3 regions of the Ruminococcus hominis genome follow, and region 2 is predicted to be linked to each of the others. Evidence: predicted binding sites of a transcription regulator. Region 2 holds the regulator's gene; each other region holds the start of a gene.

Region 1 (10,536 bases), 990 kb from region 2:
TGATGGTTGGAGCCGGAGGTGGTGCCGAAGAAAATGTAAAAAAGAATAAAGATGACGGCAAAATTAAAGTGATTCAGATGGTGACAAATATGTTTGCGACAATGAATTCGAACGATTTGAAATCTCTGAAGAACTATCTGGATAACGAGGAAGCCAGTGGAATCCGAAAATACACAAATGCAATCGAGTACTCTTACAATGTATCTCCACAGATTTTCAAGGAAAACGGAGATAAAATCCGTCAGGTAAATCCAGATAAATCATTTTCAGCACTGGGACTTGGCTCATCTACTTCTTCAAATAGTATGATGTCATCAATGATGAGCACGGATGTATTTTACGAAATGCCGAAAAACAGCAGTTTGTATGAGAAACAATATGAAGTAAAAGCCGGAAGATGGCCGAAAAAGTATAATGAGTGTGTAGTGGTTCTGACTTCGGATGGAAGCATTAGTGATTTCATGTTGTATACACTGGGATTGCGGGACTCTATGGAACTGGACGAGATGATCCAGCAGTTTATAAAAGAGGAAAATGTAAAGACGCCTGAGAATTTGGGAACTTATACTTACGATGATATTATTGGAAAGAAATTTAAGCTGATAAACAGTTCTGATTGTTATGAATATGATAAGCAGTATAAAGTCTGGAAAGATAAAACAGACAACAGCTCTTATATGAAGAAACTGGTTGCGAATGGCGAAGACCTAAAGGTAGTCGGTATCGTGCAGCCGGATGCAGATGCCAAGGCAACGGCATTACAGGCAGGAATTGCTTATCCATATGCTTTGACAGAACATGTGGCAGAAGAGGCAAAGAAAAGTGAAATTGTAAAACAGCAGCTTAAAAATCCGGATATCAATGTATTTACAAATGAAAAGTTCGGAACTGACAAAGGTGACGATGATTTTAACATGGATTCTTTATTCACAGTTGATGAAGCTGCATTGCAAAAAGCGTTTAAATTTGATGAAAGTGCGATGAGCAATCTTGGCAATTCACTTGATTTTTCCGGTGCAGATTTAGAAAAAGCATTTCGTGTCGGAGGGGATAGTTTTGAACTTTCCAATATGGTGAATCTGGAAGAGGTACAGCTTGATCTGTCAGGTATGCCACAGTTGAATTTAGGAGAGATTCTTTCCAAATTGGATTTATCAGTATCACCGGATGGATTGAAACAAATGGCATCTAGTCTGTCAGAAGGATATCTGGAATATGCGAAGACACATCCAGAAGCAGATTACTCTCATTTGCTGGAAGATTTTACAGAATATTTAAAAACGGATGAGGCAAAGAAAATTATTGAGGATAATATCAAAGACATTATCAAAGAAAGTGCCAGTGTGACCATTACACCGGAACAAATTCAAAAGCTGCTCAAAGACACCATGGCAGGTTTCTTACAGTATGTAACAGATAATGGTTATACAGATGTTAGTAAATTTGGAGAGTACTTGCAGGAATATTTACAGACAGATGAAGCAAAGCGAATGCTTGCGTCAGTCGGAGACGGGATTCAGATTGATGATATCGAGGTAAATATTACTGCTGAACAGATGACAAAGCTGGCAAATGAATTGTATAAAGGATACCAGAATTATGCATCAGTAAATGGTAAACCGGATCCGTCCAAGATGGGAGAACAAGTAATAAAGTATCTTGGAACAGAGGATGGAAAGAAACGTCTGACAGACGGACTGACTAAAACGGTGGATATGAATGCTCTGGAAAGTCAGGTATCTGCAGCTATGCAGGATTATATGACAAAGGCAATGGGTGTGCTTAGCAATTCTATGGGCGAGGCGATTGGGACACAGGTTTCATCAGCAATGACACAGATTGTAACACAGCTTACAAAGGGTATTGAGAGTGCGATGACGCAGATGATGACGAATGTCGGGACACAACTTCAAAATGCGATGGGAAGTGCAATGACAATCGATACCGATGCATTTGCAAAAGCATTTCAGATGAATATGACGGAAGATGATCTGGTGGAATTGATGATGTCTATGAATACATCGAACAGTGTGTCTTATGACAGTAATCTGCAGAAGCTTGGCTATGTGGATTTTAATGTGCCGGCGGAAATTTCATTGTATCCGAAAAATTTTGAGAGCAAAGAAGAAGTTGTAAAAATTTTGGATAAGTACAATCACAAGATGGAAACGGAAGGAAAAGATGAACAGGTCATCAGTTATACCGATGTAGTTGGAACATTGATGTCTTCGGTGACAAATATTGTGGACATTATCAGTTATGTACTGATTGCGTTTGTTGCGATATCGTTGATTGTATCATCAATCATGATTGGAGTTATTACGTATATCAGTGTATTGGAGCGTAAGAAAGAGATTGGTATTCTGCGTGCAATTGGTGCTTCGAAAGGAAATGTATCTCAGGTCTTTAATGCAGAGACATTTATCATCGGATTATGTGCAGGGGTGATCGGTATTGGATTAACAGTAATCTTGTTAATTCCGACAAATGCGATCATTCATTCGGTTGCAGACACGACAGCTGTAAGTGCGGTATTACCGGTTATACCTGCATTGGTACTGATAGCGTTGAGTGTAGTACTGACATTGATCGGTGGTTTGATTCCATCTAGAAAGGCGTCAAAGAGTGATCCGGTAACGGCACTGAGGACAGAGTAAAACAGAGTGCATGGAGTAGCATAAAGGGAAGTATAAAGGAAATAACAAATGAAGTATAACAAGAGAAAGAGACTCTTTCTTGTGCTGGCAATTATCTGGATGATTATGATTTTTGGTTTTTCGTCCAGAAATGGTGATTTGTCAGGAGAAGACAGCGGAAGGGTCGGAAGACTTGTCGGTGAGTGGTTTGTTCCGGGATTTGATGAGTGGAGCGAGGTAAAACAAAATGCATTTGTTGATAAAGTGGATTTTCCGGTTCGAAAGACTGCACATGCGACGGAATACGCAGTATTGGGTACGTTGATTTTCGGGGCAACTTATGAGATTCAGCGAAAAAAGAGATATATCGTTGGAATCCCGTGGCTATGCGGAACGATATATGCAGCTACTGATGAAATTCATCAATTGTTTGTCCCTGGTCGAAGCGGTCAAGTGCGGGATGTACTGATTGACAGCTGCGGCGCGTTTATCGGAGTAATGCTTGTAACATGGATGATAAGTCGTAGAGAAAAGAAAGAAAGTACAAAATGATGTACTTCGTAAAGAAAAATATCAGAAAGATGAGGAAAAGAACATGAATGAATTATATGAAGCGATTGAGAAAAAAATAAAAGATGCAGGATATCCGAGAAAAATTTCAGGGGTAGATGTATACAATGATATTTGTGACCAGATAGACGGAAAGGAAAACGGAACTTACATTTTGTTATCCAAATTCGAGGATGATGTCGTATTTGAATATCATATTACAATTCAGGACGAGGATTTTAATCTTGGAATTCTGACGATGAAGACTCCGGAAGGTGTGTTCGAAGCAGATTTTGATGCTGAATAAGAAACTTGTGACAGCAGAAAAGACTATTGAATACTTTATCTAGGACAAAAAAAGAGCAGAATTTGCATGAAAATAGACAAAATATGTATTGACGATAAAATTGTTTTGAGGTATGATTAGGCAGATTTTACGGAAAGGCAGGAAAAAAAGATGGCTGATACAGTTCAGAAAAAAATCGCATTTGAAAATGCAGATGCAGCAGTAGAATTTGTTAATAGAGTACAACAATTTCCCTTCGATGTAGATTTAAAGGCAAGAAATATGAGAATTGATGCAAAGTCTTTACTTGGCGTACTTTCTATTTGCGAAGAGAAGAATATTGAAGTAGAAGCTTTTGGAACGAGTGATGAGTTTGTCGAACTGCTTGCTGAGTATACAGCATAGTTTAGATGAAGCCTATAAATTATGTGGTAAGTGCTATATAGACGAGGAGAAATAAAATGAATCCATCACAGATTACAGATTGGAGTCATCAGATTATACGGTCTGTGGCAAAGAAAGACGGATTATATATTGATGCGACTATGGGGAAGGGACACGACACAAAGCTTTTATGCGAATTAGCAGGAGAGCAAGGAAGTGTGCTTGCATTTGATATCCAGTCGGAAGCGGTGCATGCAACAGAAAACTTGCTGCAGAAAGAAGGTCTGCTTGACAGGGCAACATTACTTTTGACAGGTCATGAGCATATGGATGAATATGTGCAGACAGAATCGGTGGATGTCGTGTGTTTCAATTTCGGATATCTTCCGGGCGGGAATCATAGTATTTCAACAAAAACAAAGACAAGTCTGGAAGCAATTGAAAAAGGGCTTACCTTGTTGAAGCATGGTGGTATGATGAGTCTGTGTATTTACAGTGGCGGTGATACAGGGTTTGAAGAGAAGGATGCAATTCTTCAATATATAAAAGAAATTAATCCGAAAGAATATACAGTAATTGTAAATGAATACTATAATCGTGAGAATAATCCCCCAATCCCGGCATTTATTTTTAAACGTTAAAAGGTTGGATTTCACTGTGATTGCAGTGGAATTCAACCTTTTATTCTGTATTTTACGGGGAAGATATGGTATAGTATGGATAAATCAAAAGAAAGGTATGGTAAAGAGTGGGAGATAAGCAGGAGAAAATGAAATACCGGCTTGCGGAAGCGATGAAAACTTGTATGAGAACCATGCCGGTAGAGAAGATTACAGTTAAAGAAATAGTTCAGGAATGTGGGACAACACGACAGACATTCTATCGCTATTTTCTAGATAAATATGATTTGATAAACTGGTATTTTGACAAGATTCTTTTGGAATCCTTTGAGCATATGGGAGAGGGAAAAACTGTCTATGAAGGTTTGTGTAAGAAGTTTCAGTATATTGAAGAAGAAAAGTTATTTTTTAAGGCAGCATTTCGTAATGACCAGCAGAATTGTTTAAGAGAACATGATTTCCAATTGATACTTGCTTTTTATACAAGGCAGATTGAAGAGAAGACGAAAGAACCGATTTCAGAAAATCTACGTTTTTTGTTGGAGATGTATTGTCAGGGGTCTATTTATATGACTGTTCAGTGGGTGCTGGGTGAGAGAAAAAGCACACCACAAGAGATGGCGAAGGCACTTGTATCGGCGATGCCGTCAGAGTTGTATGATGTGATGAAACAATTAAATCTTGTGTAAAATGAATGAAAAATAAGAAAAAAGTCAATCTGACATGTGAAAATGTGACAGATTGACTTTTTTGTAACTTTTTATTTGGAGAAGATATTGTTAAAATAAAGACATAAGAAAACAAAACGGCAAAACAGAAAGGGAGAAGAAAAAATGGCAAACAGAATTATGTTGAATGAAACATCTTATCATGGAGCAGGTGCAATTGGGGAAATTGCAACAGAGGCAAAAGCAAGAGCTTACAAAAAAGCATTTGTATGTTCTGATCCGGATTTGATTAAATTTGAAGTAACAACAAAAGTAACAAAAGTGCTGGAAGATGCAGGACTTGAGTATGAAATTTATTCTGATATCAAAGCAAACCCAACAATCGAAAATGTACAGCATGGAGTAGAAGCATTTAAGAAAGCAGGAGCTGATTACATTGTTGCTATTGGTGGCGGTTCTTCTATGGATACAGCAAAAGCAATTGGTATTATCATTGCAAACCCTGAATTTGAAGATGTTAGAAGCCTGGAAGGTGTTGCACCTACAAAGAAACCTTGTGTACCAATCATCGCAGTTCCAACAACAGCAGGAACAGCAGCAGAGGTAACAATCAACTATGTTATCACAGATGTAGAAAAGAAAAGAAAATTTGTATGTGTTGACCCACACGATATGCCAATCATCGCAGTTGTAGACCCAGACATGATGTCTTCTATGCCAAAGGGGCTGACAGCTTCTACAGGTATGGATGCATTAACACATGCAATTGAAGGATACACAACAAAAGCAGCATGGGAAATGACAGATATGTTCCATCTGAAAGCAATTGAAATCATTTCAAGATCACTTAGAAGTGCAGTAAATAACGAAAAAGAGGGACGTGAAGGTATGGCTCTCGGACAGTATATTGCAGGAATGGGATTCTCAAACGTAGGACTTGGAATCGCACATTCTATGGCTCATACACTTGGTGCTGTATATGATACACCACACGGTGTTGCATGTGCAATGATGCTTCCAATCGTTATGGAATACAATGCAGATTGCACTGGCGAGAAATACAAAGAAATCGCAAGAGCAATGGGCGTAAAGGGTGTGGATGATATGTCTGTAGAAGAGTACCGCAAAGCAGCAGTAGATGCTGTACAGAAGCTTTCTGTAGATGTTGGTATCCCTACAAAACTTGAAGCACTCAAAGAAGAGGATCTTCAGTTCCTGGCAGAGTCTGCTCATGCAGATGCTTGTGCACCGGGTAATCCAAAAGATGCAAGCGTAGAAGATCTGAAAGATTTGTTTAGAAAATTAATGTAAGAAAAAGCTATATAAAAAAAGAAACGGCAGAGCAGTGCATGTTCTGTCGTTTCTTTTTTACTGGCTGTATTCATTTTTGTTGAAATAAGATAATAAAATATGATGAATCGAACGATGCAGGTACGGCATATACTCTTCTATAGGAAGAGGCTGTTCGTATAAGATACAGCTATAGCAGGTGGAACCTACAAGCTCCAGTATTGTAAAAAGTAATAATTCAGCTTCTACATCGGTGATAGAGCTCTTTTGAACCAATTCACGATAATAAGAATAGAATTCGCGAGATTCTTCTGATTCGTCAGCAACTTGTTGCTCGAAGGCAACTCTGAAAATTCCCCAGGATAAATTTTTAGAGATAAATTGCAATAATTTAGGGTTTTCCTCCAGTTTTGCTATAATGAAATCAACAACAAAAAATAATTGGTTTTCGAAACCTTCGATAGATTCTTGCAGAAGAGCATGGTGTGCTTCTGCGAAAAGCTGACCGGTTTTATGTGCGATTAAAATGTCTCGCAAGTCGTATTTATCTTTGAAATACAAATAAAATGTGCCTTTTGCAAGACCGGCTTTAGAAGAAATGTCGGAGATTGTCGTCTTGGCAAATCCCTTATCTGTGAATAATTCAAATGCAGTCTGTAAAAGTGCATTTTTCTTTTCTTTCTTATTTAAGTCTACCTTACTCATATTCCTCACTCCTGTAATACATTCTTGAACAATATCGATATCATGCGATACAGTTCAACAAGATATTATCTATTGTGTAACAAAAGTAAAAAAAAATCAATATGAAAATGACCAATATTCATTTTCGGCTACAAATTTGCAAATGTGAATATTGACCAATAGTCATTTAGGAATATAATGGGTTTAGAAATGAAAAAGATTGGGAGATGAAAATATGATTAAGGTGGGTAAAAAAATTGTGAAATACAGAATCACAATTTTAATTATCGGAATTTTATTATTAATTCCATCGGTTTTGGGGTATTTAAAGACTCGGGTAAATTATGATATTCTCTATTATCTGCCGGGGAATATTGACACAATGAAAGGTCAGGATATTTTAATCGATGAATTCCAAAAAGGCGCATTCGCAATGGAAATCGTAGATGGCATGACGACGAAAGAAGCAGCAGATGTTAAACAGAAAATTGAGCAGGTAGACGGAGTGGCAGATGTAATCTGGTATGATTCTATTGCAGATTTATCAATGCCGATCAGTGAACTGCCTGACAACCTAAAAGATGTATTTTATAAAGATGATGCGACATTGATGGCAATCTTCTTTGATGATACAACCTCCGCAGACAGTACAATGGATGCAATCAAAGAGATTCGAAGTGTTACAAATGAACAGTGCTATTTAAGTGGTATGTCAGCAGTTGTAACAGACATTAAGAACCTGTCTGAAAAAGAGATGCCGATTTATGTACTGATTGCAGTTGTGTTAAGTTGTATTGTACTTTCAATATTTACAGATTGTTGGGTTTTACCGATATTCTTTATGCTTAGTATCGGTATGGCAATTGTTTATAATATGGGAAGTAACTACTTCCTCGGACAGATTTCTTACATTACAAAGGCGTTAAGTGCAGTGTTGCAGCTTGGAGTTACGATGGATTATTCCATTTTCCTGTGGCATAGTTATCAGGAAAATAAGCAGCGTTTTGATGGCGACAAAGAGCGTGCGATGGCACATGCAATATCCAATACATTTACATCAGTAATTGGAAGTTCCATTACAACGGTGGCTGGTTTCATTGCATTGTGTTTTATGAGTTTTACACTTGGACGCGACTTGGGTGTCGTTATGGCAAAGGGCGTTGTATTTGGAGTGATCAGTTGTGTTACAATTCTACCGTCACTTTTACTTGTGTTCGATAAAGCGATTGAAAAGACAACACATCGTTCCATCATACCGCCGATGGAGAAACCTGCAAAATGGATCACAAAACATTTCAAAGTGTTTGTGGTAGTATTCCTTGTTGTATTAGTTCCGGCATTGATCGGATATACAAAGACAGATGTATATTACAATCTGGATTCTACACTTCCGAAATATCTTGCCAGCATCAAGGCAAATGATAAACTGGCAGATACATTTGACATGAATGCAACAGACATGGTACTTGTCAAATCTGATATGTCAGCAAAAGATGCGAAAGCAATGCTGAAAGAAATTAAAAAAGTAAAAGGTGTGAAATTCGCGCTTGGATTGGACGATCTGCTTGGCTCATCTATTCCAAGAGATATCATCCCGTCAGAATTGACAGAGACATTGAAACAAGGAAACTGGCAGCTGATGCTTGTTCAGTCAGAATATAAAGTAGCGTCAGACGAGGTCAATGAACAGTGTACAACAATCAACGATATTGTAAAAAAATATGACGATACAGGAATGCTCATTGGTGAAGCTCCTTGTACAAAAGATCTTATTACAATTACAGATAAAGATTTTAAAGTAGTAAGTGCGGTTTCAATCGTAGCAATCTTTATCATTATTGCATTTGTATTTAAATCTATTTCATTACCTGTTATACTGGTATCAGTAATTGAATTTGCGATTTTTATTAACCTGGGAATTCCATATTATACCCATACAACGTTGCCGTTTATTGCATCTATCGTAATCGGAACAATTCAGTTGGGAGCAACTGTCGATTATGCGATTTTGATGACGACACGTTACTGGAAAGAGCGAAGCAAAGGATGCGAAAAGAAAGAAGCAATACGAATTGCATTAGGCTCATCGATTAGTTCGGTCATTGTATCTGCACTGGGATTCTTCGCCGCAACATTCGGAGTTGGATTATATTCGGATATTGACATGATTTCTTCTCTGTGTACATTGATGTCACGTGGAGCATTGATTAGTATGTTTGTTGTAATATTTATCCTCCCGTCTATGTTGATGGTATTCGATAAAGTGATTTATAAGACAACGAAGAAAATGAAAGTATAATGATGCTGGCTAAACAGGAACATAAGGAGGTCATAAAAATGAAAAATAGAGAGTTCAGAACGTTGGTCGCAGCAGTGATGCTGACAACTTTAGTAGCAGGAAGTGTTGGAACAACACCTGCATATGTATTTGCAGCAGAGGGAAATGCGAAAGTATCGACAGAACAAAAAGATGCAAAAACAGAAAAATCAGATAAAAAAGAGTCTTCGAAAAATACAGAATCAACCAGTGCAAAACCGACAAAGAATGAGACTGTATATGCTAAAATTGATGGAAGTGGAGCTGTTACAGAGGTTACAGTTTCAGATCAGCTGAAGAATATTTCAGATGTATCAAGTTTGCAGGATGTTTCGGACTTGAGTGACATTGAAAATGTAAAAGGAGACGAAACATTTACAACAAGTGGAAAGAATCTGACATGGAATACAGAAGGTTCTGATATTTGTTATCAGGGTAAGACTGATAAGGCTCTCCCGGTCGGAGTGAAGATTAGTTATAAGTTAGATGAAAAAGATGTATCGGCCAGTGATCTGGAAGGTAAGAGTGGTCACTTGGTTATCCGATATACTTATGAAAATACAAGCGAAAAAACAAACAATGGCATAAAAGTTCCATTTATGATGGCATCCGGATTGTTGATGGATACAGATATGGTTTCGAATGTCGTAGTAAAGAATGGAAAAATTATTTCTGATGGGGATAGAGATATGGTTATCGGATATGGTTTCCCGGGTATGACAGAAATTCTCGGAACTACGGATCTTGATATTCCGGACTACTTTGAAGTAGAGATGGATGTTACAGATTATGAAGCAATTGAAGGAATTACAGTTGCTACAAACAGCTTGTTTAATGACCTTGGTGATAAAGAAAATGATTCGAAATTAGATGACTTGGAAGGACTTCAGGAGTCTATGAATGAACTTCAGGATGCAGCGAATCAGCTGGTAGATGGAACAGGGCAGCTGAAGGATGGTCTTGATACATTACTTGCATCATCAGGGACACTGACAGACGGTATCGGACAGCTTGCTACAGGAAGTAAGACATTGGCAGACGGAACAAAGAGTCTTGCAAGTGGAGCCGGGGAACTGGTATCAGGAAGTAAAGCACTTGCAAG
Region 2 (10,536 bases):
TGGCTCAAGAAAATGGGTGGACTTGAAGCAATGAAAGAAAGAAATGAAAAGAAAGCAAAATTACTTTATGATTTTCTGGATCAGAGTCAGTTATTTAAGGGAACAGTTGTTAAAGAAGACCGCTCCTTGATGAATGTTCCTTTTGTAACAGGAAATGAAGAATTAGATGCCAAATTTGTAAAAGAAGCAAAAGCAGCTGGACTTGAAAACCTGAAAGGACATAGAACAGTTGGTGGTATGCGTGCCAGCATTTATAATGCAATGCCATATGAAGGTGTTGAAGCACTCGTTGCATTTATGAAAAAATTTGAGGAGGAGAACTTATAAGATGTATAATTATCATTGCTTAAATCCAATCGCACAGATTGGTTTGGATATTTTCAATGAAGCTTATCAGAAAACAGATGCAGTTGATAATGCGGATGCAATTTTAGTCCGTAGCGCAGCAATGCATGATATGGAGTTTTCAACATCCTTAAAAGCTATTGCACGTGCAGGTGCTGGAGTGAATAATATTCCATTAGATAAGTGTGCAGAAAAAGGTATTGTTGTTTTCAATACACCAGGTGCAAACGCAAATGGTGTAAAAGAGCTTGTGATTGCAGGTATGTTGCTTGCATCCAGAGATGTTATCGGTGGAATTGACTGGGTAAAAGAGCATGAAGCAGATGCGGATTTAGCAAAAGCAGCTGAAAAGGCAAAAAAAGCATTTGCAGGAACAGAGATACAGGGTAAGAAACTTGGTGTGATTGGTCTTGGAGCAATTGGGGTATTGGTTGCCAATGCAGCAGTACATCTTGGAATGGACGTGTATGGGTATGATCCATATGTTTCCGTAGATTCTGCATGGAAGCTTTCAAGAAATATTCATCATGCGAAGACAGTGGATGAAATATATAAAGAATGCGATTATATTACAATCCATGTTCCGGCCTTAGATAGCACAAAAGGGATGATTAATCGTGATGCTATTCAGTTGATGAAAGAAAATGTTGTTGTATTGAATTTTGCAAGAGATGTCCTGGTAGATACAGGAGCAATGGTTGAAGCGTTGGAAGAAGGAAAAGTGAGACGTTATGTAACAGATTTTCCAATTCCGGAAATTGCAGGAGTAAAAGGAGCAATTGTAATTCCGCATCTTGGAGCATCTACAGAGGAATCAGAAGATAATTGTGCTGTTATGGCAGCAAAAGAATTACGTGATTATCTGGAAAATGGAAATATTACTCATTCTGTAAATTATCCAGATTGTAATATGGGAACAAAAGAAGAGAGTGGACACCGCATTACTATTCTTCATAAAAATATTCCAAACATGTTAGGTCAGTTCACAGCATTGCTTGCACAGGAAAATATGAATATTTCTCAGATGACTAACAAGAGTAGAAAAGAGTATGCATATGTTATGATTGATGTTGAAGCAGAAGTAACGCAGGAATTGGAAGAAAAATTGAATGTTATCGAAGGTGTTTTGAAGGTTAGAGTGATTAAATAATATCAACTTAATAAGAATAAAATTATAGGCAGAAGTATAACGGGGTACTTAGACGATGTTATACTTCTGCTTTTTTATGCATTAAAGTGTTGACAAATGTTGTATGGTTGTATACAATTATACAAGAATGTAAATATACAAGAATACTTGCATCGAAAAGTAAACACATTACGGCTCCATCAGAATACAACAAAAGTTGCGTCTTGATGAAACTGTAATGGCGTAAATGATTTATGAATTGGAGGAAAGCACAAATGGAAAATAGAAAAGTATTTATGAATAAGCAGACAAATCTTTTGGAACTAGAAGAACATATGTATCCGCTCGTGGATGTGGAAACACCAAATGTATTCCGCAATTTATTTCATTATGATGAGATTCCTAAGATTGCATTTAATGATCGTATTGTTCCTCATCATATGCCGGAAGAAATCTGGATTACAGATACTACATTTCGTGACGGACAGCAATCGAGGGCTCCTTATACAACAGAACAGATTGTAACAATTTATGATTATTTTCATCGTTTAGGTGGACCGCAGGGAAAGATTCGTCAAAGTGAATTTTTCCTTTACAGTAAAAAAGACCGTGATGCAGTTTACAAATGTCTTGAAAAAGGATATAAATTTCCAGAAGTTACAAGTTGGATCCGTGCAAGCAAAAAAGATTTTCAATTGGTTAAAGATATCGGCTTGAAAGAAACAGGAATTTTGGTAAGTTGTTCAGATTATCATATTTTTTATAAATTAAAAATGACACGACGTGAAGCAATGGAACATTATTTATCAGTTGTGCGTGAATGTATGGAAACAGGAGTGCGTCCGAGATGTCATTTGGAAGATATTACAAGATCTGACATTTATGGTTTTGTTATTCCTTTCTGTTTAGAATTGATGAAACTGATGGAAGAATATCAGATTCCAGTTAAGATTCGTGTGTGCGATACAATGGGATATGGAGTGAATTTCCCGGGTGCAGTAATCCCACGATCTATTCCAGGAATTATTTATGGATTGATGGTACATGCTGGTGTTCCAAGTGAGTTGATCGAGTTCCATGGACATAATGATTTCTATAAAGCAGTTAATAATTCAACTACTGCATGGCTTTACGGAGCATCAGGAGTAAACTGTTCCTTGTTTGGGATTGGAGAACGTACAGGAAACACCCCATTGGAAGCAATGGTCTTCGAATATGCACAATTACGCGGTACATTAGATGGTATGGATACAAGAGTGATAACAGAATTGGCTGATTACTATGAAAAAGAAATTGGGTATAAAGTTCCATCAAGAACACCGTTTGTAGGAAAGAACTTCAATGTAACAAGAGCCGGAATCCATGCAGATGGAATGTTGAAAAACGAAGAAATTTATAACATATTTGATACAGATAAATTTTTAGGAAGACCTGCGTTGGTTTCTGTATCAAATACTTCCGGAATAGCTGGGATTGTGTATTGGATCAATGCTTATTATAAATTGCCAAAAGAGAGACAGGTCGACAAAACATCTATGCTTGTAACAACATTAAAATCATGGGTTGACAAACAATATGAAGAAGGTCGAGTTACGGTCTTGACAGATGAGGAATTAGTTGACAAAATAGATAGTATATGTGAGGAATTACATATTACATTGTAACTTGGGAGGCAACAAATAAGAATGGAAGACTATCAGGATCATTCCTTAAGCAGTCGTGTATTCCAGAAGATCCGAGAAGATATTATAAAAGGAAAATATCAGGAGCATGATGAATTAAGAGAAAATACCATCGGCAAAGAACTTGGGGTTAGTCGTACACCGGTACGTGAAGCACTAAGACAATTAGAATTAGAAGGACTTGTTACGATTGTTCCAAACAAAGGTGCGTATGTGACAGGAATTTCAACGAAAGATGTAATGGATATTTATGCAATACGCTCTATGTTGGAAGGGTTGTGTGCACGTTGGGCAACAGAAAATATTACAGAAGAGCAATTGGATGAATTAGAAGAGATTGTATTACTTTCTGAATTTCATACAAAGAAAGAAGGAGGAAGTAATGCAGAGCAGGTGACCGTATTAGATGGAAGATTCCATACAGTGCTTTATGAGGCAAGCGGAAGCAGAATATTAAGTCGTACGATGATTGATTTTCACAAATTTGTACAGCGCGCCAGAAAGTCTTCAGTTATTTCTGAGGAACGTGCCAGAAAATCAATTCGAGAACATAAACAGATTTTACGTGCGATTAAAGATAAAGATACAGATTTAGCTGAGCAGTTGGCAAATGAACATATTATGCATGTGATTCAGAATTTAAAAAAACAAGGATATGACGAAACAGAATAGTGCTAGTTCAAAATAAAATGTTTGAAAAAAGAAAACATAGGAGGACGAAAAAATGGCAAAAATCAAAATGGCAACACCTATCGTTGAAATGGATGGAGATGAAATGACAAGAATTCTCTGGAAGATGATCAAAGAGAATTTGTTGGAACCATTTATTGAACTGAATACAGAATATTATGATTTGGGTCTGGAACATAGAAATGAAACAAATGATCAGGTAACGATTGATTCGGCAATTGCGACAAAAAAATATAAGGTTGCTGTAAAATGTGCGACAATTACTCCGAACGCAGCTCGTATGGATGAATACGATCTTAAAGAAATGTGGAAGAGCCCAAATGGAACAATTCGTGCAATTTTGGATGGAACTGTTTTTCGTGCACCAATCGTTGTGAAAGGAATCGAACCTTGTGTAAAAAATTGGAAAAAACCAATCACAATTGCAAGACATGCATATGGAGATGTATATAAGGGATCTGAAATGAAAATTCCTGCTGCCGGAAAAGTAGAATTGGTTTATACAGCAGAAGACGGAACACAGACAAAAGAACTCGTACATGAGTTTGACGGACCGGGTATTGTACAGGGTATGCACAATATTAATTCCTCTATCGAAAGTTTTGCAAGAAGCTGTTTCAACTACGCATTAGATACAAAACAAGATTTATGGTTTGCGACAAAAGATACAATTTCTAAGAAATATGACCATACATTTAAAGATATTTTCCAGGAAATTTATGACGCTGAGTACGATGGAAAATTTAAAGAAGCTGGAATTGAGTATTTCTATACACTGATTGATGATGCAGTTGCACGCGTAATGAAATCAGAAGGTGGTTATATCTGGGCATGTAAGAACTATGATGGAGATGTTATGAGTGATATGGTTTCTTCTGCATTTGGTTCCCTTGCAATGATGACATCTGTACTTGTTTCTCCAGATGGATACTATGAATATGAAGCAGCTCATGGTACAGTACAGCGCCACTACTACAAACATCTGAAGGGTGAAGAGACATCTACAAACTCTGTAGCAACTATTTTTGCATGGACAGGAGCACTTAGAAAACGTGGTGAGATGGATGGAAATGCAGAATTAATGGAATTTGCAGATCGTCTTGACAAGGCAACAATTGATACAATTGAAGCAGGAGAGATGACAAAAGATCTTGCACTTATTACTACAATAGAAAATCCAACAGTTCTCAATAGTGAAGAATTTATTAAAGCAATTGCAAAAAGATTATAAATATATGAAAGACACCCAATCTAAGGTGAGAGGGTGTCTTTTTTATATATTAGGAAAGTGCTTTCCTAATATATAAAAATCGCTCCGCTAAGGATGCGCACTGCGGCGTACAATGTAGGTGTCGCAAGCGACCGCCGCAGGCGCAAGAATGTGCAAAGCACATTCTTTGTTCTGAAATATATCTATTCTTCGGCTAAATCAGCCCATTGTTCATAAAGGGTTTCTAATTCTTCTTCATTTGAAGATTTTTCAATAGCGAGTTCCTGACATTTTACAGAATTAGAATAAATATCTTCTTGTGTCATCAATTCATCAATTTCCTGATTTCGTGTTTCTAAAACAGCAATTCGTTCTTCTGTCTTTTTTAAATCATTTTTACGCTTTCGCTCACGAGCCTGTGCTTCTTTCTGCTCTTGCCAACTTAACTTTTGACCAAAAGGCTCCTGAGATTCAGAAAAAGTGTTTGGATTAGTAACTTTTGAATTGACAGAAGTTTCCGGAGAAACAGGAGCATATTTTGCAGTTAATTCCTCTTTTTTCTCAAGATAATAGTCATAGTTTCCAATGTAATTTACAAATGTCTGGTTTACCAATTCCAAAATACGTGAAGCAGTCTGATTAATAAAATAACGGTCATGAGAAACATATAAGATTGTTCCGGTATAATCGTTTAAGGCCTGCTCAAGAATTTCCTTTGAAGTGATATCCAAATGGTTTGTGGGCTCATCAAGAATCAAAAAGTTTGCTTCGGAGAGCATTAATTTTGCAAGCGAAACACGACCTTTTTCACCACCGCTTAAATCACGGATGAGTTTAAACACATCGTCTGCAGTAAACTGAAAAGCAGCTAAAGTGTTTCGAATCTGAGTATTTGTTAGTGATGGATAGTCATCGGAAATTTCTTCAAAAATAGTCTTATTATCATGAAGTACGTGGTGCTCCTGATCATAGTATCCAATCTTTACCTTAGAACCTAAAGTAAAAGCACCTTCATCGGCATCTAATACCTGATTTAAAATTTTTAATAAAGTTGTTTTTCCGGTTCCGTTATCTCCGATGATTGCAACATGCTCACCACGTTTGATTTCAAATGAAATATCGGAAAACAGGGTTTGCGTCTCAAATCTTTTTGTTAAATGTTCAACTGTTAAAACATCATTACCACTGATACAAGATGGATTCAGCTCAAAATGCATTTCCTGTGTGGAATCCATCGGTTTGTCAATACGTTCTATTTTGTCAAGCATTTTTTCGCGGCTTTCAGCACGCTTGATAGATTTTTCTCGATTAAAAGATTTTAATTTTTCAATTACTGCCTCTTGGTGTTTGATTTCTCTTTGTTGATTTAAATATTCTTTCATCTGTGCATCGCGTAACTGACGTTTTTTTTCGGCGTAATCTTTATAATTACCATTATACATACGAAGATGCCCTTGATCTATTTCAACAACCTTAGTTACGACTCTGTTTAAGAAGAAACGGTCATGTGATACGATGAATACAGCTCCCGGGTAATTTAACAGATATGTTTCTAACCAGGATATAGAATTTAAGTCCAAATGGTTGGTCGGCTCATCTAATAATAGGATATCTGGTTTTGTTAACAGAAGTTTGCCTAAGGAAACACGCGTTTTTTGTCCACCTGATAGCGTGCTGGCTTCCTTTGAAAACTCATTTTCCTGAAAACCAAGTCCTTTTAACACCCCTATGATTTCACTTTCATATGCATATCCGTTCTTGGATTCAAATTCAGACATCAGACGGTTGTAAGTATTCAAGCGAGTCTGTAATTCATCACCGGATAAGCCCTTTAATTCGTGTTCAATCGTACGAATTTGTTCTTCAAGTTTTATAATGTCTGCTTTTGCAGTTTTTAATTCTTCGTAAATACTATTTCCACTGATTAGATTTTGCTGCTGTGCAAGATAACCAATTGTTTTCCCTTTTGTAAGAACAATATTCCCGCTGTCTGTTGGCTCTTCGCCAATGATCATTTTTAAAATTGTTGATTTTCCGGCACCATTCACACCGACAAAAGCAACCTTTTCTCTATCTTCAATATGGAAAGAACCATCTTTTACAATGATGCGTTCCCCGAAAGATTTATTTAGATTATGACATGCAAGTATCATATATACATCCTCCTATATTTAAGCATATCGTATTCATTATATCGAAATTTAGATAAAATACAACTAAAGAATTTAGGTTTCACAAAAAAATTCAGATAAAATAGTGTGAAAACCGACGAAATATAAAAAAATTTTAGATAAAATACAAAAAAAGTATGTCAAAAGTTTGACTTTGTTAAAATAAAACTTTATAATAGATATAGTTTATATTTGGAGGACGATAAGTGTGGAGTCAAGAGGAATATCAAAAGCTGTTATTGGGAGACTTCCAAGATATTACAGATATCTTGGTGAACTCAATGAAGCCGGAGTAGAAAGAATATCATCAAGTGATTTAAGTAAAAAAATGCATGTAACAGCATCACAGATTCGCCAGGATTTGAATAATTTTGGTGGATTTGGCCAACAAGGATATGGTTATAATGTAAAGTATCTTCGCACGGAGATTGGCAAGATACTGGGATTGGACCAGAGTCACAATATGGTAATCATAGGAGCAGGTAATTTAGGACAGGCACTTGCAAATTATGCATCTTTTGCAAGAAACGGATTTATTTTAAAGGGAATCTTTGATGTGAATCCTGAATTGAAAGGAAAAGTGATCAGAGACATTCCAATTCGAATGATGGATGAATTAGAGACAGTTCTTCAGGAAGAAAATATTGATATTGCGGCACTCACAATTCCAAAAACAAAAGCGGTTGAAGTATCTGATATTCTGGTACGTAATGGTATTAAAGCAATTTGGAATTTTGCACATACAGATTTGAATCTTCCGAAAGATGTGATTGTAGAAAGTGTCCATTTATCTGATAGCTTGATGAAGTTGTCCTATAATATTACCCGATACAAAGAAGAACACGGGGAAGATTAGAAGTATCATAACGTGCAAAAGGGTTGTTTAATGCTTTTGCACGTTATTTGTATTTACGCGAGCAACGAGCCAAAGTCCGTGCTTGCACGAGACCTTGGCGACTGCCGCGATAACTTGAGAAACTCGCGAAGCGTGTTTCTCATAGTTTGGAGAAAATTATTTTATTTCGTGCTTTGAGAAAGGATGAGTAAAAATGAGATATTTGCCTACTGGAAATTGGATGCAAAAAGCTGACGCACACACGATTCATGAAATAGGAATTCCATCTCTGGTGCTAATGGAGAGAGCTGCATTGGGAATTGCTGAGGTTATAAAATCGAAAGTTCAGAAGAATAAAAAGATACTGATAGTTTGTGGCTCCGGAAATAATGGAGGAGACGGATTTGCAATCGCAAGATTGTTACATGATGAGAATTATTCCGTAGGAATTGCATTTGTTGGAAAAACAGAGTCAATGAGCGATGAATGTAAACAACAATATTGTATTTGTAAAAATATTGGGATATCGATAGAGACAGAAATTCCTGATGAAGAGTATGGTGTGATCGTAGATGCGATTTTTGGCGTTGGACTTTGCCGGGAGATAAGCGGTAAATATGCTTCTGTGATAGAGTGTTTAAATGCAATGAAAGGATATAAAGTTGCGGTAGATATACCCTCGGGAGTCAATTCTTTGGACGGAAAAATTTTAGGTATAGCGTTTAAAGCGGACTTGACGGTTTCTGTACAATGTGAGAAACTAGGAACTGTTCTGTATCCGGGAAAAGATTTTGCAGGAGAAGTAGTTGTAAAATCAATCGGTATCAATACAGAACTTTATCAAAATAATATAGAAATATGTTATACACTGGAACAAGATGATCTTTGCACATGTCTGCCGAAACGTGTGGCAAATTCACATAAAGGAACATATGGGAAAGTGCTTATGATTACCGGAAGCAAGGGAATGGCCGGAGCAGCATATTTAAGTGCAAAAGCAGCATATGTAAGCGGAGCAGGGCTTGTTCAGATATATACTGCCAAAGAAAATAGAAGCATTCTTCAACAACTGCTGCCAGAAGCAATTATCTCCACTTATACAGAATATTCTGAAGAAGAATTGAAACAATTATTAAATTGGGCAGATGTTGTATGTATTGGATGTGGACTTGGCCAGGAAAAAACAGCAGATAAATTATTACAAGGGGTATTTCAATTCTGTAAAGTCCCATGTATTATTGATGCAGATGGAATCAATCTTTTATCTGAAAAGATGGAATTGCTTGAAGAAAGTACATTTCCGATAGCATTAACTCCACACATGAAGGAAATGACGAGACTTTTAAAGTGCTCGGTCGCAAAATTAAATGCAGATCGTATGAATATATTGACTGATTTTGTGAAACGGTATCCTGTTGTTTGTGCGTTGAAAGACGCTCGTACGCTTGTAGCAAAAGAGAATCATCCTTTATTTGTAAATACTGCAGGAAATAGTGCGATGGCAAAAGCAGGTTCGGGAGATGTTCTTGCTGGAGTGATCACAGGGCTTACAGCACAACATATGAATTTGTATGATAGTGTTGTGTCAGGAGTGTATCTTCATGCAAACGGAGGAGATTATGCAAAAAAAAGCTGTGGCGTTTACAGTGTACTGGCAGAAGATTTGATTTCAGGAATAAAAGATGTACTAAAGCAGGTAGAACAGTAACATTTGATATGGAGGAATAGAACATGAAACAATATACACGTGTGTATGCAAAAATTGATCTGGATGCAATTGCATATAACATGGAACAAATGAAGGAGCGAATCGGAACAGGAGCAAAGTTGGTTGCGGTTATTAAAACAGATGGATATGGACATGGTGCGATTCCGATTGCCAGAATGTTCGAATCAGTAGATTATGTATGGGGTTATGCGACAGCTAGTCTTGATGAAGCTGCTCTCTTGCGTAAGGCTGGAATTTGTAAGCCAATTCTTGTATTGGGATGTGTATTTCCAGATCAGTATGAGGATATGATCCGTTACGAAGTACGTCCTGCTACATATACAGAAGAAATGGCAATAGAAATATCAAAACAGGCTGTTAAATTAAATAAAACGGCATATTTGCATATTAAAATCGATACAGGAATGGGACGTATTGGTTTTGCAGTATCGGATGAAACGGCAGATATTGTTGAACAGATAAGTAAATTACCAAATATAAAAATTGAAGGAATGTTCACGCATTTTGCGAAGGCAGATGAAAAAGATAAAAGCTATACATATCAACAGCATGAGAAATTTGTTTGGATGAAACAGGCACTGGAAGAGAAAAATCTGGAAATTCCATATATTGATTGCGATAATAGTGCTGGAATTATAGATTTTCCCAATATGAAGCATAATCTGGCAAGAGCAGGAATCTCTTTATATGGAATGTATCCGTCTGATGAGGTAAATAAAAATGCAATTTCATTAAAACCGGCATT
Region 3 (10,536 bases), 580 kb from region 2:
TTCCTTTTGTTGCTTCCACAACAGGAACGATGTCGATTGCTGGTACACAGAATACAACATCAACTTCTTCATTTGCTACTAATGGTTTTAATTCTTCTACAAGTGCTACTGCCTCACTTGGAGTTTTGTTCATTTTCCAGTTTCCTGCTACAATTTTCTTTCTTGCCATTTTATTGGCCTCCTCATCTATTTTTTGTTAAAACAATTTTATTGTTCAAAATCATTTGCTGAATAACAGATAATTAACGATCATTTGCTGCTGCAACACCTGGTAATTCTTTTCCTTCAAGGAATTCCAGAGAAGCTCCACCACCTGTTGAGATATGTGTCATCTTGTCACCATATCCAAGCTGGTTAACTGCTGCTGCTGAATCTCCACCACCAATGATTGTAACTGCATCAGTATCAGCAAGTGCTTTTGCAACTGTCTCTGTTCCTGCAGCGAATTTAGGCATCTCGAAACATCCCATTGGTCCGTTCCATACAACTGTCTTCGCATCTTTTACAGCGTCAGCATATAACTTAGCTGTCTCTGGACCTACATCAAGTCCCATCCATCCTTCTGGAATCTCTCCCATAGGAACTACTTTTGTATTTGCATCATTAGAGAATTCATCTGCAATGATTGCATCTACAGGAAGAAGAAGTTTTACACCTTTTTCTTCAGCTTTTTTGATCATATCCAATGCATACTGGCAGTAATCCTCTTCAAGAAGAGAATTTCCTACTTTTCCACCCTGGGCTTTACTGAATGTGAAGCACATTCCACCACCGATGATCAATGTATCTACTTTATCAAGTAAGTTCTCGATTACAGAGATTTTGCTTGAAACTTTAGAACCACCAAGGATTGCTACGAATGGTCTCTCTGGATTGTTTACTGCATTACCAAGGAAATCAATCTCTTTCTGCATTAAGTATCCAACAACTGCTGTATCAACGAACTGTGTTACACCAACGTTAGAGCAGTGTGCTCTATGAGCTGTTCCGAATGCATCGTTAACGAATACATCACACAGAGATGCAAGATCTTTACTGAATGCCTCTCCGTTCTTTGTCTCTTCAGCTCTGTAACGAGTGTTCTCAAGAAGGATGATATCTCCATCTTTCATAGCTTCTACTGCAGCTCTTGCGTTTGGTCCTACTACTTCTGGATCAGCAGCAAATTTTACTTCCTGTCCAAGTAATTCTGATAAACGAACTGCTACTGGAGCAAGTGATAATTCTGGCTTTGGCTCTCCCTTTGGTTTTCCAAGGTGAGAACAAAGAATAATCTTTCCTCCATCTGCAACTAATTTTTTGATTGTTGGAAGAGCTGCTACAAGACGGTTTTCATCTGTAATTTTTCCATCGATCAATGGAACGTTGAAGTCGCATCTTACAAGAACTCTTTTGCCCTTTACGTTGATATCATCTACTGATTTTTTGTTAAGCATAGTTGTAATTCTCCTTTTTTATAAAGCATTTTTAAATTTATAGAAAATCGTTCCTTATAAATTTAAAAAGAGTCCGGCCCCAATAAGACCGGACCCTTTGTGAGTCTATTTCCGGACATACATCCGTTTCATATTCCCAATTTCGGCTTACAGTAATGTTCCGAAATGTTTGATTGTTCTTACCATCTGGCTTGTGTAAGAGTTCTCGTTGTCATACCAAGATACAACCTGAACCTCTGTATTTCCATCACCTGTTGGAAGAGCCATTGTCTGTGTAGCATCGAACAGAGAACCAAATTTCATTCCTACGATATCGCTAGATACGATCTGATCTGTGTTGTATCCGAATGATTCGTTAGAAGCTGCTTTCATAGCTTCGTTGATCTGGTCAACTGTAACTTCACCTTTAACTACTGCTGTAAGGATTGTTGTTGATCCTGTTGGAGTAGGAACACGCTGAGCAGAACCAATCAGTTTTCCGTTCAGTTCTGGGATAACCAGACCGATTGCTTTTGCTGCACCTGTGCTGTTAGGTACGATATTAACTGCTGCTGCACGAGATCTTCTGAGGTCACCTTTTCTCTGTGGTCCATCAAGAGTCATCTGATCTCCTGTATATGCATGGATTGTGCACATGATACCAGACTGAATTTCTGCAAGATCATTCAATGCTTTAGCCATTGGAGCTAAACAGTTTGTTGTACAAGAAGCTGCTGAGATGATTGTATCATCTTTTGTAAGCTGCTCGTGGTTTACATTGTAAACGATTGTAGGAAGGTCATTTCCTGCTGGTGCAGAAATAATAACGTGTTTAGCACCTGCATCGATATGAGCCTGAGCTTTTGCTTTAGATGTGTAGAATCCTGTACACTCCAGAACAACGTCAACACCAATCTCTCCCCATGGAAGTTCAGCTGCGTTAGCTTTTGCGTAAATTTTGATTTCTTTTCCGTCAACTGTGATAGAGTCTTCTCCTGCCTCTACTTTGTCAGCCAGTGCATATCTTCCCTGTGTTGAATCATATTTCAACAGGTGAGCAAGCATGCTTGGAGATGTTAAATCGTTGATTGCTACAATTTCAAATCCCTCTGCTCCGAACATCTGTCTGAATGCAAGACGTCCAATACGTCCAAAACCATTAATCGCTACTTTTACTGCCATGATTAATTCCTCCTAAAGTTATATAAATTGTTAACTGTAATACAGTCTATCATGGTGATATCCATTTAACAAAGCTCAATTACTTTGTTAAAGATTCATCAACTGAGATTATTGTACTAAAACAAAAACAAAAATTCAAGTCCTAAATCCATTTTGTTTGTTTTTTATGTAAGTTGTTTAAAAATCGGTTTTCTTTCTTCAAATTCTGTATAATATTTAAACCCACAAGCCTTTAAGACATCATTTACCTTTCCGAAATCATATGCAATATGTTCCGGCTTATGTCCGTCCGCTCCAATCGTTATGATTTCTCCTCCAAGCTCCCGGTATCTTTTCAACACATCCGGGTGCGGATTACAAAACGGAAGTCCATATTTCCATCCTGCGGTATTTAACTCAATGCCTTTTCCAAGCTCAATAACGCGTTTTAGAATTTCATCAATAATATCTGAAAACTCTGTCTGTGAATATTCTTTTTCCTTGTAAGTCCCATAACGCACTACATAGTCCAAATGTCCCAGCACATCGAATGCTGTTACATGTTGCAGATTTTCTAAAGTATTCTCAAATCCTTTTCTATATAATTCGCGGTCCGACAATTCAGCGAACCCCTCTCTGTAGTACGGATCTTTCCCATCTACCAGATGCACAGAACCAATTACAAAATCAAATGGATACTGTTGTGTCAGTTTTTGATAGAATTCTTGCAAATGAGTCTGCAGTCCAAGCTCTATTCCAATTCGAATATGTATCTTATCTTCATATTCTTTCTGTATTTTTTTCATAGTATGCATATATTCATCCAAATCGAATTGAAAAGCATCTTTCCCAAATTCTGTATCAGAAGGAAAATCTTTATCAAAATGATCTGTAATGCAAATTGATCTTAATCCTTTTGCTATTGCACCATCTATCATTTTTTCCACCGACGTATCACTGTCTGTAGAAAAAATGGTGTGCATATGGCTGTCGCTTAATATCATATGATTGTTCCGCCTCCAAGTACATATTCTCCATCATACAATACAACTGCCTGTCCCGGGGTCACTGCTCTTTGCGGTTCTTCAAATGTACAGGTAATCTCATCTTCACCTGTTTTTTCTACCGTACACCAAGCACCTTTATGATTATATCTGATTTTTGCAAAAACTCTTTTTGGTTCCGGCAAATCTTCAACCGACATAAAATTCACCCTGTTTGCCTTTAATGTGGTTGTCATTGAATCTTCATTTGTTCCAATCACAACTTCATTTGTCTCCGGACGAATTTCCAATACAAAAGCCGGGTATCCCAATGACAGACCAAGACCTTTTCGTTGCCCCACTGTATAATGAATGATTCCTTTATGTTTTCCTAAAACCTTCCCATCTAATGTTACAAAATTACCTTCCGGAATTTTTACACCTGCATTTTCTTCTATATAAGCAGCATAGTCTCCATCCGGCACAAAACATATATCCTGACTGTCTGGCTTATTTGCAACCAATAATCCTATCTTCTCTGCTATCTTGCGAATCTCATCTTTTGAATACTGTCCGACTGGCATCAACGTTCTTTTCAGTTGTTCTTGTGTCAAATTGTACAGTGCATAAGTCTGATCCTTTGCCAGTGTAGCAGAACGCCGAATCGCATATCTGCCATTCTCAAGCTGATCAATTCTCGCATAATGTCCTGTCGCAATATAATCTGCTCCAATTGAAAGACTTCTTGTCAGCAAGGACTCCCATTTTACATATCGATTGCATGCAATACACGGATTTGGAGTTCTTCCATGAAGATATTCATCCACAAAATAATCTATCACATTTTCTTTGAATTCCTGTTTGAAATTCATTACATAATATGGAATTTCCAAATTTGCTGCTACGCGGCGTGCATCTTCTACTGCACTCAACCCGCAGCATCCACCATTTTCTTCTTGTACAGCCTGTTCTTCATCCTGCCAGATCTGCATTGTCACTCCTACTACATCATATCCTTGTTCTTTCAACAGATATGCTGCAACAGAAGAATCCACACCTCCGGACATTCCTACTACTACTGTGCTCATTAATATTCCTCTTCTTCCTCTTCTTCACCTTCATGGATATCTGATTTTGGTTTTTCAAGTCCTTCAATCTTAATACCATTTTTTTCTGCATAATCCCAAAGTGCTGCATGGATGGCTTCTTCGGCAAGCAGTGAGCAATGTACTTTTACCGGTGGAAGTCCATCAAGAGCCTCCATAACTGCTTTGTTTGTAATCTGCATTGCCTCCTGGATATTTTTACCTTTTACAAGTTCTGTTGCCATACTGCTTGTTGCAACTGCTGCACCGCATCCAAATGTTTTAAACTTTACATCACGGATGATCTGATTTTCATCAATATCAAGATAAATTCTCATGATATCTCCACATTTCGCATTACCTACTGTACCTACTCCACTTGCGTTTTCGATTTCTCCTACATTTCTTGGATGTTGAAAATGATCCATAACTTTTTCTGAATACATATTATATTTCCTCCTGGTTTTCTTTCGCTTATCTTTTATTTATTTTGTTTTTTCACAAAATCCTCATATAATGGAGACATCTTTCTTAAATTCTCCACAATTGCTTTTAAGTTGTCTACTACATAATTCAAATCTTCTTTTGACACTTCTTCACTCAATGTCATTCTCAAAGAACCATGTGCGATTTCATGTGGAAGTCCGATTGCCAAAAGTACATGGGATGGATCTAATGAACCTGATGTACATGCTGAACCACTTGAAGCACAAATACCTTTCATATCAAGCATAATCAAAAGGGATTCTCCTTCTACAAAGCGGAAACTGAAATTCACATTATTTGGTAAACGTTTTTTTCTATCTCCGTTAAGGCGGCAATACGGAATTTCATTTTCAATTCTTTCGATCAGATAATCTCTCAATTCTATTTCTTTTGCAGTACGTTCTTTCATTGTGCTGATTGCACGCTCTGTTGCTTTTCCTATTCCGACGATTCCAGGAACATTCTCTGTACCCGCACGACGTTTTCTTTCCTGTGCACCGCCATGAACAAACGAACGTATTTTAACACCTGTTCTAATATATAAGAAACCGATTCCCTTTGGTCCATTCAACTTATGTCCACTTGCACTAAGCATATCAATATGACATTCATCTACATTAATTGGAACCTGTCCAAATGCCTGAACCGCATCTGTATGGAAGAGAATTCCATGTTCATGTGCAATCTCACCAATCTCTTTGATTGGCTGAATTGTGCCAATCTCATTATTTGCAAACATAACTGAAATTAAAATTGTATCCGGACGGATTGCAGCTTTGAGTTCCTCCAAATCCACGACACCATTCTCATCTACATTAAGGTAGGTCACTTCATAGCCACGCTTCTCAAGATATTCACATGTATGCAGAATCGCATGGTGTTCGATTTTACTTGTGATAATATGTTTTCCTTTTTTCTCGTAAGCTTCCGCTGTTGCTTTCAGTGCCCAGTTGTCGGATTCCGAACCACCTGCTGTGAAATAAATTTCATTTGTTTTTGCACCCAATGCATTTGCAATTGTTTCTCTTTGCTTTGTAATCACTTCTTTGTTCGCAGCAGCAAATCCATAAATACTAGATGGATTTCCATAATGTTCTGTAAAATATGGAAGCATTGCTTCTACAACTTCCGGTGCAGTTTTTGTTGTTGCTGCATTATCTAAATAAATTAATCTGCTCATTGTATTTCCTCCGCCAGTTCTATTATCTTGTCTTATTTTTTATCTTAATTCTTACATTTCCCAGACTGTGTCATACCTGCATCACAGCATTTCTGTTTACTTTCTTCTACAAGTTGATCTAACATAATACTGTCTACCGTCTGATTGATACTGTCATTAATCTTTTGCCATACATATTTGGTAACGCAATTTTCCGAGGCTGAACAGCCTTCTTCAGCACTGAGCCCTGAACATTCTACCGGATCTAAACTTCCCTCCAATGCTCTTAATACATCTCCTACTGAAATCTCATGCATATCTTTTCCTAATATATACCCGCCTCCGGCGCCTCGTATACTTTTTACGATTTCTGCTTTCTTAAGCTTTGCCATAAGCTGTTCTAAATAACGTTCTGAGATTCCCTGTCTGTTGGAAATGCTTGTTATAGAAACAGGCTCCTCCTCACTATATTGTGCCAGATCGATCAGCGCACGCAGTCCATATCTTCCTTTTGTAGATAATTTCAATTTATCACCTTCTGACTTTTTATGCATCTATTTCCTAGTGTTTTATTTCCTACTGTTTTAATTCCTATTATTCTGCTAGGATTTTACATTGGTAGAATATCATTTTTCTATTGTTCTGTCAAGGAAGGGAATTGAATATTTTATAGAAATAGCATTTTGAAATCACAGTTTTTTCTTTTTATAATTGTGATTATATAAGGTTTTCTATGTCTAAAAAGCAATCAATTATTCTCGGAACAGTTATTTTAACATTAACTGGTTTTCTAAGCCGGTTTATAGGATTTTTTTATCGTATTTTTTTGAGTCGTGTTTTTGGTGAAGAAGGCATCGGTCTTTATCAGCTTATTTTCCCTGTATATGCACTTTGCATCTCATTTTCCATTTCTGGTATAGAAACCGCTCTTTCTCGTACCGTTGCCCGCAAACAGGCTCTTGGCAAACCCGATGAAGCCAAAGAAGTTTTATTATCAGGATTAACTTTCGCTTTCTTTCTTTCCCTTTTTTGTACTTTCTTTATTCAAAAAAACGCATTCTTTATCGCCGATAGGCTTTTACATGATTCCCGCTGTAAAAACATGCTAATCATCTTGTCCTATGCTTTCCCTTTCTGTGCTATTCACAGTTGTATCTGTGGATATTATTATGGTCTTAAGGAAACTAAGATTCCTGCTATTTCGCAGCTTATAGAACAAAGTACTCGTATTTTATCCGTTTACATTTTTTTCTTCCTTCTAATCCGAAAAGGACATACCGTATCTATTTCCATAGCCGTCAGTGGTCTTGTTATAGGTGAATTATTTTCAACCGCATATGCCGCACAAATTTTTAATTATTTTTCTTGTACTTTGACTACAATAACTAATCTATGCAAAAATTTTCCCCGTCACTTACGCGAGTTATTATCTTTGTCCATTCCACTCACTGCCAATCGCGTATTAATTAATCTCTTACAGAGTATAGAAGCAATTTCCATCCCTGTGCAATTAAGACGTTTTCAGTATTCCGCTTCGGAGTCTCTTCGGATTTACGGTGTATTAAACGGAATGGCTTTGCCATGCATTCTTTTCCCTACGGCTGTCACTAGTTCATTGTCTATTATGTTGATGCCCGCTGTTGCTGAGATTCAGGCAGCTCAAGATCCTTCTTCTTTACTACGAATTATAAAAAAAGTAAGCAGATTTTGTTTTTCTCTTGGTTTATTCTCCTGTTTATGCTTTCTGCTTTTTGGTCATTTACTCGGAAATATTCTTTTTCATAGTGATTCAGCCGGAAATTTTATTGTAACGCTTTCCTGGATTTGCCCTTTCTTGTATGTAAATTCTTCTTTTTTAAGTATTATAAATGGTCTGGGTAAAACAGGATGGACATTTCTAATTAATACATTCGGCTTGTCTGTAAGAATTCTCAGTGTTTTTTATATCATCCCGCTCTTTGGAATACAAGGTTATTTATGGGGACTGCTCAGCAGTCAATTACTTGTCAGTCTTCTTTGCATTCTTCTTATCTATCACTGGTTTTCTATAAACCAATAAAAAATATGGTAGTTTCATGCATTTTAATTTACATGAAGCTACCATACTTTTTAGTACTGCCTTAAAATACTTCTTATTATTACCGGTGTCAGATATGCCTCTATCATCATCCCTATCATCAACATGCCAAAGACAAAAACTGTTTTCTGTCGGCTCCACTGTCCGCTCGGATATTGCATACAGTATATCAATAAAACTAAATATGCCGGCACATAACATATCGTTTGAGGAATTACGGATACAATACAAAGTAAAACTCCTTTCATTCCCGTTTTTATAACTGCAACTGTCAGTAATATTCCAATCGAAAACGCACTGCCACTGACCACAATCGGCATTAACAGCTTCTTTATTTTTGTAAATGCCAATGCCATTAATAACGCAAACGGAATTAGACGGATTTGGACAATATAGAGGAAATAAATGTTTCCAAATGAGTTTATTTCTGTATACTTCTTTAAAATTTCAATATCAAAAAGATTCGTATCTACTATTGTCTGTTTCAAAAAGCAATTGGCATATAAAATACCAATTAAAAAGCCCGGCATAAAAAAAGCTAAAAGTTGCTTTTTCACCTGAAGTGATCTCACAGATATTCCTCCTGTTTTTCATAATTGATACTCCATTATATGCCGGGCATTTTAACTACATACTTTATTCTTATTGATGAAATTTTACTGCATACGCCATCAAAGCAGATACTGTTTTTGAATCTTCGATTTCTCCTGAAAAGATTTTTTCTTTCAATTCATCCAATGTATACTCTTTCAAATCGATAAATTCATCTTCATCCAGATGTTGATGTGATGGAATCAAATCTCTTGCTACAAATACTTCTATTTTTTCATTACAAAATGCTACTGTTGTTCTAAGAGTGATAAGCCATTCTAAATTGTTACTCTTATATCCCGTCTCTTCTTCCAGTTCTCTTGACGCACATTCGATTCCCGGTTCATCTACTGTATCCAATGCACCTGCAGGTATTTCCAATGTGTATCGATCTAAAGCATTACGATATTGTCTTACCATCAGAATTTTCCCTTCTTTCGTAACAGGAACGACCGCTGCAGCTCCTTTGTGGTTAATAAAATCCCAGGTTGCTGTATGATTCTCATCAATCTCCATCGTATCCTGATAAAAATCAATAATCGCGCCTTTAAATTTTAATTCTCTTTTTAATCTTTTAAAATGTTCACTCATTTTATCTCCTTTTCTTGTACCGGGCAAATATTCTACATACCGGATATACAAAGAAACCCTTGTCTTACGACAAGGGTCATACTTTTATAAAACAGTCCGATTATCTGTTATTTTGCATAATCTGTAACACGTGATTCACGAATTACATTTACTTTAATCTGACCCGGATATTCTAATTCAAATTCAATCTGTTTTGCAATATCTCTAGCCATAAGTACCATATCATCATCGGTTACCTGTTCTGGAACTACCATTACTCGAATCTCTCTACCTGCCTGAATAGCAAAAGATTTATCAACCCCTTTAAACTGGTTTGTAATCTCTTCTAATTGTTTTAATCTGTTTGTATATGTTTCAATTGTCTCTCTTCTTGCTCCCGGTCTCGCTGCAGAAATTGTGTCTGCTGCCTGAACCACACATGCAATCAAAGTTTGTGGTTCTGTATCTCCATGATGAGACTCTACTGTATTGATAACAGTTGCGGATTCTTTGTATTTTCTACAAAGATCAGCACCGATCTGAATATGAGATCCTTCTACATCATGATCAATTGATTTACCGATATCATGTAATAGACCTGCACGTTTTGCCATACGAACATCCAGGCCAATCTCCCCGGCTAATAAACCTGAAAGCTGTGCTACTTCTACAGAATGTTTTAATGCATTCTGTCCGTAACTTGTTCTGAACTTCATACGTCCAAGTAAGCGAATCAATTCCGGATGGATACCTGTTACACCAACTTCCAGTGCTGCAGCCTCTCCTTCTTCTCGGATCATTGTTTCTACTTCTCTTTGTGCTTTTTCCACCATCTCCTCAATTCTTGCCGGATGGATACGTCCATCTACGATCAATCTTTCCAGAGCAATTCTTGCAATTTCACGACGAATTGGATCAAATCCGGACAATACAACCGCTTCCGGTGTATCATCAATAATCAGTTCAACACCTGTCAACGTCTCAAGGGTACGGATATTACGTCCCTCAC

Evidence for each region. Region 2 encodes Rex, which represses fermentation and respiration genes when NADH is low (regulators of the CRP and FNR family bind a similar motif). Its sites were predicted from a motif close to ATTGTTAANNNNTTAACAAT; they were not measured.
Region 1: fucO (lactaldehyde reductase) is a predicted target of Rex. The motif match lies at 5,251-5,270, and genes of this name have one in related genera.
Region 3: gap (type I glyceraldehyde-3-phosphate dehydrogenase) is a predicted target of Rex. The motif match lies at 2,681-2,700, and genes of this name have one in related genera.

The regions. Positions count from the first base shown of each region.
Region 1 covers NZ_JACOPE010000001.1:525,298-535,833, forward strand. The annotation lists gene H8S40_RS02290 (ABC transporter ATP-binding protein/permease) at 1-2,657, shown strand, start outside; gene H8S40_RS02295 (VanZ family protein) at 2,706-3,188, shown strand; gene H8S40_RS02300 (hypothetical protein) at 3,232-3,492, shown strand; gene H8S40_RS02305 (HPr family phosphocarrier protein) at 3,643-3,876, shown strand; gene mnmM (tRNA 5-(aminomethyl)-2-thiouridylate-methyltransferase MnmM) at 3,933-4,496, shown strand; gene H8S40_RS02315 (TetR/AcrR family transcriptional regulator C-terminal domain-containing protein) at 4,604-5,164, shown strand; gene fucO (lactaldehyde reductase) at 5,309-6,454, shown strand; gene H8S40_RS02325 (TetR/AcrR family transcriptional regulator) at 6,512-7,138, opposite strand; gene H8S40_RS02330 (efflux RND transporter permease subunit) at 7,353-9,416, shown strand; gene H8S40_RS02335 (YhgE/Pip domain-containing protein) at 9,455-10,536, shown strand, end outside.
Region 2 covers NZ_JACOPE010000001.1:1,519,449-1,529,984, forward strand. The annotation lists gene serC (3-phosphoserine/phosphohydroxythreonine transaminase) at 1-327, shown strand, start outside; gene H8S40_RS06735 (phosphoglycerate dehydrogenase) at 329-1,495, shown strand; gene H8S40_RS06740 (hydroxymethylglutaryl-CoA lyase-like TIM-barrel protein) at 1,771-3,138, shown strand; gene H8S40_RS06745 (GntR family transcriptional regulator) at 3,160-3,828, shown strand; gene H8S40_RS06750 (NADP-dependent isocitrate dehydrogenase) at 3,881-5,077, shown strand; gene abc-f (ribosomal protection-like ABC-F family protein) at 5,260-7,209, opposite strand; gene H8S40_RS06760 (redox-sensing transcriptional repressor Rex) at 7,436-8,083, shown strand; gene H8S40_RS06765 (NAD(P)H-hydrate dehydratase) at 8,277-9,770, shown strand; gene alr (alanine racemase) at 9,794-10,536, shown strand, end outside.
Region 3 covers NZ_JACOPE010000001.1:2,097,901-2,108,436, forward strand. The annotation lists gene tpiA (triose-phosphate isomerase) at 1-169, opposite strand, end outside; gene H8S40_RS09315 (phosphoglycerate kinase) at 243-1,436, opposite strand; gene gap (type I glyceraldehyde-3-phosphate dehydrogenase) at 1,584-2,597, opposite strand; gene H8S40_RS09325 (histidinol-phosphatase HisJ family protein) at 2,762-3,580, opposite strand; gene mnmA (tRNA 2-thiouridine(34) synthase MnmA) at 3,577-4,647, opposite strand; gene nifU (Fe-S cluster assembly scaffold protein NifU) at 4,647-5,090, opposite strand; gene nifS (cysteine desulfurase NifS) at 5,126-6,310, opposite strand; gene H8S40_RS09345 (RrF2 family transcriptional regulator) at 6,355-6,843, opposite strand; gene H8S40_RS09350 (polysaccharide biosynthesis protein) at 7,023-8,348, shown strand; gene H8S40_RS09355 (stage II sporulation protein M) at 8,399-8,938, opposite strand; gene H8S40_RS09360 (NUDIX hydrolase) at 9,009-9,548, opposite strand; gene rny (ribonuclease Y) at 9,656-10,536, opposite strand, start outside.